One region of the Streptomyces achromogenes genome, then DNA from elsewhere that is predicted to be linked to it. Evidence: riboswitches for the same ligand, from Rfam matches in the RefSeq annotation. Region 1 holds a riboswitch; the other holds the start of a gene.
What was found. A riboswitch is a leader RNA that binds a small molecule or an ion and turns the genes downstream of it on or off. The one in region 1 is predicted to bind cobalamin.

Region 1 (7,238 bases):
GATGTGCTCGCCGTACGCGTGACTGACTCGGATGCTCATGCGCGCTCCTCGGGGCCCGTTGCATGGTCGCCGTGTGGGTGACGAAGCGGAGAAAGCGCTTGCTCCCGTGAGGTGACCCTAAGGGCGCGGTGAATGTCAGGACAACCCCTGTGTCCGAATGCGCCGAGGGCCTTCACGGAATCATCCCGCCCCGGCCCGTCACCGCACCGGAGCACGGGACGGTTCGCGGGATCACCGTCCCGAGGCGGTGGACGGGTCGGTCCGGCCGGTTACCGGTCCGCGTGACACCGCCCGCCGGCACGATCCCCACGGTCGGCTCGAACCCTGTGTCGCCGCCCGCCGGGGCGATCCCCTCCGTCGGCCGAGTACCATCGACGTCATCCTCGGGAAGGGAGGAGCTCGCGTTGTCTCTGACGGACAGGGCCATCGAGCAGATCCGTGAGCTCATCCGCACCGGCGCTCTGCCCCCGGGGTCGAAGCTCCCGCCGGAACCGGACCTGGCCGCCCAGCTCGGACTCTCCCGCAACCTCGCCCGCGAGGCGGTCAAGGCACTGGCCGTGGCCCGGATCCTGGAGGTCCGGCGCGGCGACGGCACCTATGTGACCAGCCTGCAGCCGAGCCTGCTCCTGGAGGGGCTCGGCGGGGCGGTGGAGCTGCTGCAGACCGACTCGGCCGCCCTGCAGGACCTCATGGAGGTGCGACGGCTTCTCGAACCGGTGGCCACCGCACTGGCCGCGACCCGGATCTCGGACGCTCAACTGGGCGAGGTGGAGCGGCACTTGGACGCCATGCGGGTAGCCCGCGACGACGTCGAACTGCTCAACGCGCACGACGCGGCGTTCCACCGCGCCGTCGTGGCCGCCACCGGCAACGAGTCACTGCTCGCTCTGCTCGAGGGCGTCTCCGGCCGCACGCTGCGCGCTCGCATCTGGCGCGGCCTGGTCGACGACCAGGCTGGGGGCCGCACGCTCGCCGAGCACGAGGCGATCTTCAAGGCGCTGACCGCCCGCGACGCCACCCTCAGCCAGGCCGCCGCCCTGATGCACGTGAGCACCACCGAAGGGTGGCTGAGGGAGCACCTGCGCACGGAGGGCGCCCCCGGAGCGGGCGGTACGGCCGCCTGAGGTCGCGGCTCAGCCCGCGGTCGGGGTGAGCACCACGAAGTCCGCGTTCGACGGGTCGAGACAGACGGCCAGCCGGCCGACGCCCGGCGCGTCCTGCGGACCCATCTGCACACTGCCGCCGTTCCCGGTGACGGCGGCGACCGCGGCGTCACAGTCGGCGACGGCGAAGACCGGGTGCCAGTAGGGCCGCCCGTCCGTCAGGGCGAGGTCCTGCGCGCGCAGCTGCATGACACCGCCCTGCATGCGCTCCTCGGGCAGCCCCTCCGGCGTGACGAGGGAGTACTCGCCGCCGCCGCCCGGCAGCTCCATCGCGCTGAAACTCCAGCCGAACACACCGCCGTAGAACTCCTTCGCCGCCGGGGCGTCGGTCGTGTACAGCTCTGTCCAGCACAGCGAGCCCGGCTCGTCGACGAGCTCGAAGCCGGCGTTCTTGCCCGGCTGCCAGACCGCGAACTGGCCGCCCAGCGGGTCGCTGTACTGCGCCATCCGGCCCCAGTCGCCGAGATCTCTGGTCGCCAGCCGCACGGTGCCGCCGGCGCTCTCGACGGCCCTGGTCGTGGCGTCCGCGTCGGTGACCGTGTAGTAGATCATCCAGGCGGAGCGGGCCCCCTCCTCGGTCAGTTTGCCGAGCCCGGCGACGGTCTTGCCGTCCTTCTGGAACATCCCGCCTTCCGCGTCCTGTCCCTCCATGGGCTCGTAGCGCCAGCCGAGCACGGCGCCGTAGAAGGCCGCGGCGGCCGGGACGTCGGGAGTGCCGAGGTCGAGCCAGCAGGGGGCGCCGGGGGTGGGGTCGGTGGTCATCACGGCGTTGGCCTTTCGCAGATCCGTCAACGTCCTCAGCGTGGCACCGGGCTGCGGTGCTCGCGCGTCGGCCGCCGCGCGTCGCGCGCCGAACGAGTGGCGGTTCCCGCCGGCCTCAGGTGACGGGCAGCCCGTAGACCCGGTCGAAGTGCTGGGCCACCAGGTGTCCGGCGCCGTCGCAGGAGAGCTGCCACCGGTTGACGCCGGTCTCCCGGCCGTCGGTGAAGTTCCACAGCAGACGGCCCGAGGCGGTGTCGATCGCGTAGAAGCCGTCCTTGTTCTCGAAGGCCGTCACGTACACGGCGTTCGAGCCCACCGCGACCGGGCTGTCCATGTCGAGGCGGGGCGTCTCGCAGAACCAGCGCCGGGAGCCGTTGCGCGCGTCGAAGGCGTACACGCCGCAAGGGTCCGTGCCGGTGACGTAGACGGTGTTGCCGACGGCTCCGAGGGAGGCGTACATGCCCCGTTCCGCCTTCGTGTTCCATCGGAGCCTGCCGGTGCCCAGGTCGAGGGCGATGAGCTCGGAGCCGATCGCGAAGACGGTCTGCCCGAGCACGGCCAGGCCCGGCCTGAGGTCGTATCCGACCTGGTGCCGCCAGCGCAGGCTGCCGCTGTCACGGGTGCCGCGGACGGCGACGTTGCGCAGTCCGTCGGCGTAGACGAAGTACTCGTCGGTGATGACGGGCCGCAGCGCGATGCCGACGTCCTGCGGATCGATCGGTATGACAAGGGCCTGACGCGCCGCGATGTCGACGCCGAACACGGAGTCCGTGGAGGTCGCCACGCCCTGCTCCCCCGACCGGCGCTGCAGCTTGGCGCCGAGCACCGAGACGCTGTGATCGTCGTAGCCGCCCAGCAACTGGTCGAACCGGTAGTCCTCGCCGAAGTCGAGGGTGAACCGCTCCGCGCCGCCCACCGGGTCCACGCCGATCACCGTCGCGCCCGCACCCAGCGCGACCGCCGCGCCGTGGACCAGCAGGACGGGCCCGGGCGAGAGGCTGATCCCCTGGTACACCCAACGGGGCCGCGAGCCGTTCTTCACGTCCAGGCCGATCATGTCACCGGGACGGGTCTTCAGCAGGGCTGTGCCGTCGTGGAAGACGGCCGGGGCCTGCAGCAGCGGTGCGCCCCGGTAGACCCAGGCCGGCTCGGGGGCCCGGCCGAGCGGACGCGCCGATTCCGCGCCCGGCGTTCCGCGGAGGGCGAATGCCGCACCGGCTACCAGCGCGGTGCCGGCGGTCGCCGCCAGGACCGTGCGCCGGGTGACTGCGGTGCGCACGGGCGCGCGGTGGTGCGCGGGCGCGGCGGAACGTTTCGACGCCGGTTGCGGCGACGGCGCCGGACCCGGCGCCTTCGACCGGACGTACGCCGGTTGGGACGCCTGCGCTCGCGCCTCGGGCTGGTCTTCGGCCTCGTCCCGCGACGGGGCTTCGGACCGCACCGCGGCCCGGGCTGCGGCCTCGACTGCGGTCCGGGCTGCGGCCCGGGCTCGTGCTTCTGCCCGGGACTCGGCCCGCGTGAGCGCCTGCGCCTCGGTCAGCGGCTGGGCCAGGCGTCGGGCCTGGGCGTGGTCTTGAGCTCGGGCGTGGGCGTGGGCCGGCTCGTCCGGCGAGACGAACGACTCGGCTCCCGGCAGCACCGTGGAGGGTTGCACACCGCCGACGGCCCCGGCGCCCTCGCCGCGGCTTCGGTTTCCGTTTCCGGTTCTGTTTCCGTTCCGGTTTCCGCCCCCGCTCTCGCCTGCGCATTCGCTGTCGGCAGCGCCATACGCCGGCCGGTCGGCGGCCGGGTGGGCCGCCCTCCGCCGGTAGGGCTCGGAAGGTTCTGCGACGGGCTCCGGGTCGGGCGTCGGCGCCGGCGGCGCGAAGGCGCCGGGCCGCGGGACCACGTCCGCCGCCGCCAGGCGGTCCAGGTCCCGCACGGCCGCCCGGTGGGCGGCGACCATGGCGGCCAGGGGCGCGGGCAACCAGCCCTGTGTCAGCACCTGTTCGGCGCCGCCGGGAGCGCAGGCCGCGGAGAGCCGGTCGGGGTGGATCCTCAGGGCCGGGTCCTTGGCGTGACAGAGACTGATGATCTTGTCCAGCGGTTCGGGCACCTGGCTCAGGTCGGGCGACCCGTGGGCCACCTGGTAGAGCAGCGCCGCGCCCACCGCCCCGCCGAACGGCGAGCGGCCGGACGCGGCGAAGGCGAGCACCGAGCCGAGGCAGAAGACGTCGCCCTCAGGGCCCATCGGGTCCCCGGTGGCCTGCTCCGGGCACATGTAGTCGAGGGAGCCGAACAGCGTGCCGGAACCGGTGAGTTCATAGCCGTCACGGGCGCGCACGATGCCGAAGTCGATGACCCGCGGGCCGTCCGCCGCGAGCAGCACGTTGGACGGTTTGAGGTCACGGTGCACGAGCCCTTCGGCGTGCACCGCCATGAGCGCCTCGGCGACGCCCGCGCCCAGCGCGAGGACCGTCTCCACCGGCAGCGGCCCGTGGGCGGCGACCGCCTCGGCCAGGGTGGGGCCGGGTACGTGGTCGGTGGCGAGCCAGGGCGTCTCGTCGTCCGGGGCGGCGTCCACGACGTGCGCCGTGTAGGCGCCGCCGACCGCCGCCGCGGCCGCCACCTCCCGCCGGAAGCGAATGCGGAAGTTGTCGTCGTCCGCCATCTCGGGACGGATCACCTTGACCGCGACGACACGGCCGGCCGACGACCGCGCCAGATAGACCCGGCCCATGCCGCCGGCGCCGAGCCGGGCCACGAGCCGGTAGGGCCCGAGCTGCTCGGGGTCTTCTGGGCGCAGTGGCTGCATGCCCTCGGCCGCCTGTTCTCGGTGGTGACGGGCGGAGATCCCGCCCACGCTGCGGGGGAAGGCCCGGTGGGGTCCGGACCACAGACTAGGCGCTGGGACGGCGGGCTGGAGCGTCTCCTCCCCCGCGGCTTCACGCACCTGGAAGTAAGTGCCGGGCCGTCCTCCGGTTCTCCCGCGTCCATGTGACGTCCTGTCAGAGGTCGGGTGACACGTGCTTTCCCTGCGGGAACAGTGCGCGATGAGCAACAGGTGCACGATGAAAGCACTTGCCGGGCCGGAGACCTCCGATGTGCCGAAGGTCACCCTCCTCGGGGCCCCCGATGCCTGTGGTAGCTTGCCGAGGCCAGTCGTACTCGTGCGCGCCCCTCGGGCGCGCGGGGGTCAGGGAATCCGGTGGAACTCCGGAGCTGACGCGCAGCGGTAAGGGCGACGGGCGGGGCTTTCGGCCACTGGGGCGCGCACGCGCTCCGGGAAGGCGCCTCGCCCGGGTGACCCCGAGTCCGAAGACCTGCTGGCGGCCTCCGGTGTCGCAGACCGGCCGGAGGAGCGCACCGTACGACCGGGCTTCGCGCTTGAGCCCTCGACGCCGAAGGAAACTCCGTGCCGTTCGCACGTCCCGTCCGCTCTGCCGTCCTGTTCCTGGCGGGCGTCCTCCTGTCGACCGGCTGCGGCGGCTCCGCCGCCCCCTCCGCCTCCTCCGCCGACGGTCCCGCCGACAGCGACACGGCCGGCCGGCCGGTCACGCTCGACAACTGCGGACAGCGGGTGCGGATCGACGCTCCCCCTCGGCGGGCGGTCTCCCTCAACCAGGGAACGACGGAGATCATGCTCTCCCTCGGGCTCGCCGACCGGATGGCGGGCACCGCCACCTGGACCGATCCGCTGCCCAAGAGCCTCGAGAAGGCCGACGCCCGGGTGACGCGGCTGGCCGACAACGCGCCCTCCTTCGAGAAGGTCCTGGACGTCGAACCCGACTTCGTGGCCGCCTCGTTCGCCTCCACGCTCGGCAAGGGCGGGGTGGCCACCCGAGACCAGTTCGAGAAGCTCGGGGTCCCGACCTATCTCTCCCCCTCCGACTGCTCCGGCAAGGACAACAGCGGCGACGGCGACGGCGTCCGCACCGAGCCGCTGACCATGGACGCGGTCTACGGCGAAGTACGCGACCTGGCCAGGGTCTTCGGGGTGGAGAAGCGGGGCGAGACACTGGTGGCCGACCTGAAGACCCGGGTGAGCAGGGCCGCTTCGGGACTCGATGCCGAGAACGTCACCCTCCTCTACTGGTTCGCCAACTCCCAGTCCCCCTATATGGCCGGCTGCTGCGGCGCCCCCGGCGTCATCACCCGCGAACTCGGCGCGAAGAACGTCTTCGACGACACCGAGGAGGAGTGGCCGCAGGTCAACTGGGAGACGGTCGCCGACCGCGACCCGGACGTCCTCGTCATCGGCGACCTGACCCGCAGACAGCAGACGGCCGAGACCGCGGCCCGGAAGATCGCGTTCCTGGAGTCCGATCCGGTCACCAGGAACATGACCGCGGTACGCGAGAAGCGGTACGTGCTGCTGTCCGGGCAGGCGATGAACCCGACCGTGCGCACGGTCGAGGGCGTGGAGAAGGTGGCGGCGGCACTGCGCGCGTACGGTCTCGCGGGATGAGCGCCGCGGGACCGGCGGCCGCCGCGCCCGCGGTGGCGGCGCGGGGGCTGCGCCACGTACTGCTGTGGGCGGCCGGTCTCGCGCTGCTGTGCGCGTCCGTCGCCGTGGCCATCACCATCGGTCCGGCGGACATCGCGGTCGGGGACGTGTGGTCCACGGTGGCCGCCCATCTCGGCTTCGGAGAGGCCGGGTCGACGCCGTTGAGGGACGGCATCGTGTGGAACCTGCGGCTGCCCCGGACCCTGCTCGCCGCGGTGTGCGGCGCGGGTCTCGCGGTGTGCGGCGCGGTGATGCAGTCCCTGCTGCGCAACCCGCTCGCCGACCCGTTCGTCCTCGGGATCTCGTCCGGGGCCTCGACGGGCGCGGTGGTGGTGGTCGTGCTCGGGGCGGGCGGCGGAGCCCTGTCGGTGTCCGGGGGCGCCTTCCTGGGCGCGGCGGTCTCCTTCGCGCTGGTGCTGCTGCTCAGTCACAGCCTGGGGGGCGCCACGGACCGCGTGGTGCTCGCCGGGGTGGCGGCGATGCAGCTGTTCTCGGCGCTCACCTCGTTCGTCGTCATGACGACCGCCGACGCGGAGACCACCCGCGGGGTGCTGTTCTGGCTGCTCGGCTCGCTCAGCGGGGCCGACTGGGCGGACGTGGGCCTGGGTCTGGCGGTGCTGGCCGCGGTGCTGCTGGTGTGCACGGGGTACGCGACGACGCTGGACGCCTTCGCGTTCGGGCAGGACGCGGCCGCCTCGCTGGGCGTGCACGTGGCCCGCACCCGGCTGGTCCTGCTGTGCGCCACCGCCCTGCTGACGGCCACTCTGGTCAGTTCGTCGGGGGCGATCGGCTTCGTCGGCCTCGTGCTCCCGCACGCGGCCCGCGCC
Region 2 (7,238 bases), 6.2 Mb from region 1:
ATGTAGTGGATCAGGGGGAGTTCGTCGACGAGGGTGGAGACGGCGGTGGCGTGCACGGCGTGGGTGTGCACGATCGCCCCGGCGTCGGTGGCCCGGTACACGGCCAGATGCATGGGCAGTTCGCTGGTGGGGACCAGCGCGCCGAGGACCTGCCGGCCGGTGAGGTCGACGCCCGTGACGTCGGCCGGGGCCAGCCGCTCGTAGGGCACGCCGGACGGCGTCACGAGCACGGTGTCGCCGACGCGCACCGAGACGTTGCCCGAAGTGCCGACGACCAGCCCGTCGGCGACCGTGCGGGCGGGCGGCCGCCACCAGTTCCGCCCAGGCCCGCGCCTCCTCGGGCGAGGCCTGCCGCCCCCGCCGCCGGACGTCCGGTCGTTCGCCTCGATGCTCAGCCATGCCGCGATCCTGCCAGGCCCTCCCGGGGGCGGTCGGCGCCCCGCGCGCGGGCGATAGCGCACCCGTGTCATCCGGACACCGTGACGCCCGCCTCAGTTCATCTTCCGTTCACCCGGGTTGCCTACGGTCAATCAGCCAATGACTTCGAACGATTGCCTGGGTAAATGGAAAACTTCTCGCTGATCCTCGCGATTGTGGTGGTAACCGCACTTGCGTTTGATTTCACGAACGGTTTTCACGACACCGCCAACGCGATGGCCACGACCATCTCGACCGGTGCACTCAAGCCCAAGGTCGCGGTGGCCATGTCCGCCGTGCTGAACCTTGTGGGAGCCTTCCTCTCGGTGGAGGTCGCCAACACGATCTCCAAGGGTCTCGTCGACGAGACCGGCATCCGTCCCGAGGTCATCTTCGCCGCCCTGGTCGGCGCGATCCTCTGGAACCTGCTGACCTGGCTGGTGGGCCTGCCCTCCAGCTCCTCGCACGCCCTGATGGGCGGTCTGATCGGCGCCACCATCGCCTCGGCCGGTACGGGCGCGGTGCACGGCGACGTGCTGGTCACCAAGGTGCTGCTGCCGGCGGTCGCCGCGCCGATCGTCGCGGGCGTCGCGGCGATGTTCGCCACCCGCCTCTCCTACACGCTGGGCCGCAAGGCCGACGGCAGGGCCGCGGACAAGGGCTACCGCGCGGGCCAGATCGCCTCGGCCGGCCTGGTCTCCCTCGCCCACGGCACCAACGACGCCCAGAAGACGATGGGCATCATCACCCTGGCCCTGGTGGCCGGCGGCGCCGTGGCGCCCGACTCCGACCCGCCCACCTGGGTCATCCTCTCGGCCGGTCTGGCCATCGCGCTCGGCACCTACCTCGGCGGCTGGCGCATCATCCGCACGATGGGCAAGGGGCTGACCGATCTCCAGCCGCAGCAGGGCTTCGCGGCGCAGACCAGTGCCGCGACGGTCATCCTGGCCTCCTCTCACCTCGGCTTCTCCCTCTCCACCACGCATTCGGTCTCCGGTGCGGTGATGGGCGCGGGGCTGGGCCGCAAGGGCGGCGTGGTCCGCTGGTCGACCGCGACCCGCATGTTCGTCGCGTGGGGTCTGACCCTCCCGGCCGCCGCCCTGGTGGGCGCGCTCGCCGAGTCGGTCACCGGGCTCGGCGACTGGGGCACGGCCGTGGTCGCCGTCTTCCTGATCGCCTCCAGCGCGGCCATCTGGAAGATCTCCCGGCGCGAGGTCGTCGACGCGTCGAACGTCAACGAGTCCGAGGAGCCGGCCGGTGTGATCACCACGGCCATCGCCATGGTCGCGCCGCCGCCCACGGGCACGCCGGCCGAGGACGTCACGACGGTCCTGACGGCCACCATCCCGGCGCCGGCCGCGTCGGCCGCGCCGCCCGCCCCCGCCGCTCCCCCGGCCGCGGCCGTCTGAGCCCGCGCCACCGGAACGAAGGAAGAGAACCGGCATGAAGATCGACTGGGCAGCCCTGGGCTCCGTGTTCGGCGTCAGCCTCGTGGTCACCGTGGGCCTCGTCGCCCTGTTCACCCTCGGCGTCATGGGCCTGTCGCGCAGGGAACGCGCGACGGCCGAGGGCGGCTCGGCCGCCCTCGCGGTGACGGGCGCGTACGCGTGCTTCGCCGCCTGCGCGGCGGCGGTGGCCTACGGCATCTCGCTGATCGTGGTCTGACGCGCCGTCGTCCGGCGGGTCGTGGACCGACGGGACGTGGGCCTCAGGGGTGCGGGACGGATCGCCGTGCCGCACCCCGTTCCCGTGCCCGGCCGCGCATCGCGTGCCCGTACCCGCTCCCCGCACCCCGTTCCCGAACCCCGCCGGCCCCGCCGTGTGGGGTTCTGCACATCCTCCCCGCGCAGGTCAACAGCAAGTTGACGGCCCTTCCGGGCCCGTGGTGGACTGCCCGGGCCATTACGGCGGCAGAAGAGGAAGCCGGTGCGAGTCCGGCGCGGTCCCGCCACTGTCACCGGGAGGAAACCCCCGGGAGCCAGGAACTCTCGCCGCCGGTCTCGTCGAACCAGGGCGTGGACACCCTGAGTGAGGACCTCTGCCATGTGCGGCTGCCGACCGAGCGTCACCACCGACCCGACCCCCGCCCCCACAGCCGGCTGACCCGATGGGTGCCGAGCGCGTCCACGCGTACGGCGCCGCCGCCGGCCTGCTCGGCGACCTGCTCCTCGGCGATCCCCGCCGCGGGCATCCGGTCGCCGGGTTCGGGCGGGCCGCGGGCGCCGTCGAACGGCTGCTGTGGCGGGACAACCGGGGGTGGGGCGCCCTGCACACCGCCGTGTGCGCGGGCGGCGCCGTGGCCCTCGGGGCCGTCGCCTCACGGGGTGTGCGCCACTCCCCCGCCGCCTCCGTCGCCCTGACCGCCGCCGCCACCTGGGCCGTCGTCGGGGGCAGTTCGCTCGTCCGCGAGGCCCGCGCGATCGGGCGGGCCCTGGAGGCGGGGGACGTCGAGGCGGCCCGCGCACGGCTACCGCGTCTGTGCGGGCGGGACCCCCAGGCGCTGGACGCCGACGGGATCGCCCGGGCCGTCGTGGAGTCCGTCGCCGAGAACACCTCCGACGCCGTCGTCGGGGCGCTGGTGTGGGGCGCCGTGGGCGGCGTGCCGGGACTGGTCGGGTTCCGGGCCGTCAACACCCTTGACGCGATGGTAGGTCACCGCTCGCCGCGGTACCTGCGCTTCGGCTGGGCCGCCGCCCGGCTCGACGACCTCGCCGGGTGGCCCGGGGCGCGGCTGACCGCCGTGCTGGCCGCCGCCGCGGGGGACGACCCGCGCGGCGCGCTGCGGGCCTGGCGCGCCGACGCCCGCAGTCACCCGAGCCCCAACGCGGGCCCCGTGGAGGCGTCTTTCGCGGGCGCCCTCGGGGTACGGCTGGGCGGGACCCTGGCGTACGGCGGCCGGGTCGAACACCGCCCGGTGCTCAACGGGGCGGCCGGACGGCCCGTCGCCGTGCACGACATCGAACGCGCCGCGCGGCTCTCCCGCCGCGTCGGTCTGCTCGCGCTCGGCGTCACCGTCGCCGCGCGCCTGGTCGCGAAGGGACGTCAGTCATGAGCGGGGGGCTCCTCGTCGCCGGCACGACCTCCGACGCCGGCAAGAGCGTCGTCACCGCCGGGATCTGCCGGTGGCTGGTGCGACAGGGCGTCAAGGTCGCGCCGTTCAAGGCGCAGAACATGTCCCTCAACTCCTTCGTGACACGGGAGGGCGCCGAGATCGGGCGGGCGCAGGCCATGCAGGCGCAGGCCTGCCGGGTGGAGCCGACCGCGCTGATGAACCCCGTGCTCCTCAAGCCGGGCGGGGAGCGCAGCAGCCAGGTCGTGCTGCTGGGCAGGCCGGTGGGCGAGATGAGCGCCCGCGGGTACCACGGGGGCCGGCAGCAAAGACTCCTCGGCACCGTTCTCGACTGTCTCGCCGAGTTGCGGGGCACGTATGACGCGGTGATCTGTGAGGGGGCGGGCAGTCCCGCCGAGATCAACCTGCGGCGGACCGACATCGTGAACATGGGGATCGCGCGGAGCGCGCGGCTGCCCGTGCTCGTCGTCGGCGACATCGACCGGGGCGGGGTCTTCGCGTCGTTCTTCGGCACCGTCGCCCTGCTGTCGCCCGAGGACCAGGAACTGGTCGCCGGGTTCCTCGTCAACAAGTTCCGCGGGGACGTCTCCCTGCTGGAGCCGGGCCTGGACATGCTGCACGGGCTCACCGGACGGCGGACGTACGGGGTGCTGCCGTTCCGGCACGGGCTCGGGATCGACGAGGAGGACGGGCTGAGGGTCTCGCTGCGGGGGACCGTGCGGGAGTCGAACACCGCTCCGCCGGTCGGCGAGGACGTGCTGCGGGTCGCCGTCTGCGCGGTCCCGCTGATGTCCAACTTCACCGACGTGGACGCGCTGGCCGCCGAGCCCGGCGTCGTCGTGCGGTTCGTCGACCGGCCCGAGGAACTGGCCGACGCCGACCTGGTCGTCGTACCGGGCACCCGGGGCACCGTGCGGGCGCTTCAGTGGCTGCGCGAACGCGGCCTCGCCGACGCGCTGGTGCGCCGGGCCGCCGAGCAGCGGCCCGTCCTCGGCGTCTGCGGGGGCTACCAGATCCTCGGCACGCGGATCGAGGACGAGGTCGAGAGCCGGCTCGGCCGGGTCGACGGGCTCGGCCTGCTCCCCGTGCGGGTGCGGTTCGCCCCGGAGAAGACCCTCACCCGCCCGGTGGGCGAAGCCCTCGGCGAGTCCGTCGAGGGGTACGAGATCCACCACGGGGTGGCCACCGTGGACGGCGGGGAGGCGTTCCTGCGCGACGACCGCGGGAACCCCCTGGACGGCTGCCGGGTCGGGCAGGTGTGGGGCACGCACTGGCACGGCTCGCTGGAGTCGGACGGGTTCCGGCGGGCATTCCTGCGCGAGGTGGCCGCGGCCGCGGGCCGGCGTTTCGTGCCCGCTCCCGACACCTCGTTCGCCGCGCTGCGCGAGGAACAGCTGGACCGGCTCGGCGACCTGATCGAGGAGCACGCGGACACCGACGCGCTCTGGCGGCTGATCGAGTCGGGCGCGCCGCGGGGACTGCCGTTCGTTCCCCCGGGAGCGCCCGCGTGAGCGGGCGCACGAGCGGGCGCGTGGTCGACCGCGTGGGCGCCGGGCCGTCGCCGTCGGCCGGCGGCGACCCGTTCCAGAAAGAGTCCGGCCGGTGGCCGCGGCGCGCCACCACCGAACGGCTGCGGGACGTCCGTCCCGCGCCGGAGGGCGAGTTGGAAGGCAACGAGAAGTGAGTACTCCTTTCCCGTTCACGGCCGTCGTCGGCCAGGACGACCTGCGGCTCGCGCTGCTGCTGAACGCCGTGTCGCCGGCGGTGGGCGGTGTGCTGGTGCGCGGCGAGAAGGGCACCGCCAAGTCGACGGCGGTACGGGCGCTGTCGGCGCTCATGCCGGCGCTGGACGCGGTGACCGGCTGCCGGTTCTCCTGCGACCCGGCCTCGCCCGACCCGGCCTGCCCGGACGGACCGCACGAGCGGGGGGCGTCCGAGACACGGCCGGCGCGGATGGTCGAACTGCCGGTGGGCGCCTCCGAGGACCGGCTGGTGGGAGCGCTGGACATCGAACGGGCGCTGGCGGAGGGCGTGAAGGCCTTCGAGCCGGGACTCCTCGCCGACGCGCACCGGGGCATCCTCTACGTCGACGAGGTCAACCTCCTCCACGACCATCTGGTCGACCTGCTGCTGGACGCGGCCGCGATGGGCGCCTCGTACGTCGAGCGCGAGGGCGTCTCCGTACGGCACGCGGCCCGGTTCCTGCTCGTCGGCACCATGAACCCCGAGGAGGGCGAGCTGCGGCCGCAGTTGCTCGACCGGTTCGGGCTGACGGTGGAGGTGGCGGCCTCGCGCGAGCCCGACCAGCGGGTGGAGGTGGTGCGGCGGCGGCTCGCGCACGACGACGACCCCGAGGCGTTCGCCGCGCGCTGGGCGGACGAGGAGGCCGCCGTCCGCGCCCGGATCACGGCCGCGCGGGAACTGCTGCCGTCGGTGCGGCTGGGCGACGCGGCGCTGCGGCAGATCGCGGCGACGTGCGCCGCGTTCGAGGTGGACGGCATGCGCGCCGACATCGTCATGGCGCGCACGGCCACGGCGCTGGCCGCGTGGGCCGGACGGACCGACGTGCTCGCGGAGGACGTGCGGCAGGCCGCGCTGCTCGCGCTGCCGCACCGCAGGCGGCGCAACCCCTTCGACGCGCCCGGACTCGACGAGGACAAGCTCGACGAGACGCTGGAGGAGTTCGGCGGCTCGGACGACGAGGACCCCGGCCCCGGCCCGCAGGGCCCCGAGGGCGGCCCTGACGGCGGTCCCGACGGCGGGGGCGGCCTGCCGCCGCAGTCCGGCGACGAGGCCGCCGACGCCACCGTGCCGCCGCAGGGCGACGGCGCCGGCCCCGACGCCGGGCGGAGCGAGGGGGGCGGCGCGGAGCCGCAGCCGGCCGGCCCGGGAGCCGGGGAGCAGTCCCCCGTGCGGGCCGCCGAGCCGTTCCGCACGAAGACGCTGAGCGTGCCCGGCATCGGCGAGGGCGCCGCCGGACGTCGCTCGCGGGCGCGCACCGAGCACGGCCGGACCACCGGCGCGCGACGCCCCCGGGGCACCCTCACCAAGCTCCACCTGGCGGCGACCGTGCACGCGGCCGCCCCGCACCAGCGGGCGCGGGGACGGACCGGGCCGGGGCTGGTGGTGCGGCGCGACGATCTGCGGCAGGCGGTCCGGGAGGGGCGCGAGGGGAACCTCGTGCTGTTCGTCGTGGACGCCTCGGGGTCGATGGCCGCCCGGCAGCGGATGGGCGCGGTGAAGGGCGCGGTGCTGTCGCTGCTGCTCGACGCGTACCAGCGGCGGGACAAGGTCGGGCTCGTCACCTTCCGCGGCTCGGCCGCGGACGTCGCGCTGCCGCCCACCTCCTCGGTGGACGCGGCCGCCGTACGCCTGGAGTCGCTGCCCACCGGGGGGCGCACACCGCTGGCCGCCGGGCTGCTGCGGGCGCACGACGTGCTGCGCGTGGAGCGGCTGCGGGATCCGGCGCGGCGGGCCCTGGTCGTCGTGGTGACGGACGGACGGGCCACCGGGGGTCCCGAGCCGGTCGCGACGGCCGGACGGGCTGCCCGGCTGTTCGCGGCCGAGGGCGTCGCGAGCGTGGTCGTCGACTGCGAGTCGGGGCCGGTACGGCTCGGGCTCGCCGGGGAGCTCGCCGCAGAGCTGGGGGGAACCGCCGTCACGCTGGACGAGCTGCGGGCGGACTCCATCGCCGGATTGGTGAAGAACGTGCAGGGAACTTCGAGGAGGGCCGCTTAATGCCGCAGGGACA

Region 2: another riboswitch for cobalamin. It lies ahead of QF032_RS09935 (cobalamin biosynthesis protein); the one in region 1 lies ahead of QF032_RS36770 (ABC transporter substrate-binding protein).

The regions. Positions count from the first base shown of each region.
Region 1 is NZ_JAUSYH010000001.1:8,363,536-8,370,773, reverse strand. Features, by position in the region: gene QF032_RS36790 (DUF6807 domain-containing protein) at 1-39, opposite strand, end outside; gene QF032_RS36785 (FadR/GntR family transcriptional regulator) at 405-1,124, shown strand; gene QF032_RS36780 (VOC family protein) at 1,134-1,928, opposite strand; gene QF032_RS36775 (protein kinase domain-containing protein) at 2,041-4,767, opposite strand; cobalamin riboswitch at 5,103-5,229, shown strand; gene QF032_RS36770 (ABC transporter substrate-binding protein) at 5,320-6,372, shown strand; gene QF032_RS36765 (FecCD family ABC transporter permease) at 6,369-7,238, shown strand, end outside.
Region 2 is NZ_JAUSYH010000001.1:2,192,203-2,199,440, forward strand. Features, by position in the region: partial or broken gene QF032_RS09920 (class II aldolase/adducin family protein) at 1-399, opposite strand, end outside; gene QF032_RS09925 (inorganic phosphate transporter) at 564-1,826, shown strand; gene QF032_RS09930 (hypothetical protein) at 1,861-2,082, shown strand; cobalamin riboswitch at 2,287-2,424, shown strand; gene QF032_RS09935 (cobalamin biosynthesis protein) at 2,525-3,469, shown strand; gene QF032_RS09940 (cobyric acid synthase) at 3,466-4,998, shown strand; gene QF032_RS09945 (hypothetical protein) at 4,995-5,171, shown strand; gene QF032_RS09950 (putative cobaltochelatase) at 5,168-7,225, shown strand; gene cobO (cob(I)yrinic acid a,c-diamide adenosyltransferase) at 7,225-7,238, shown strand, end outside.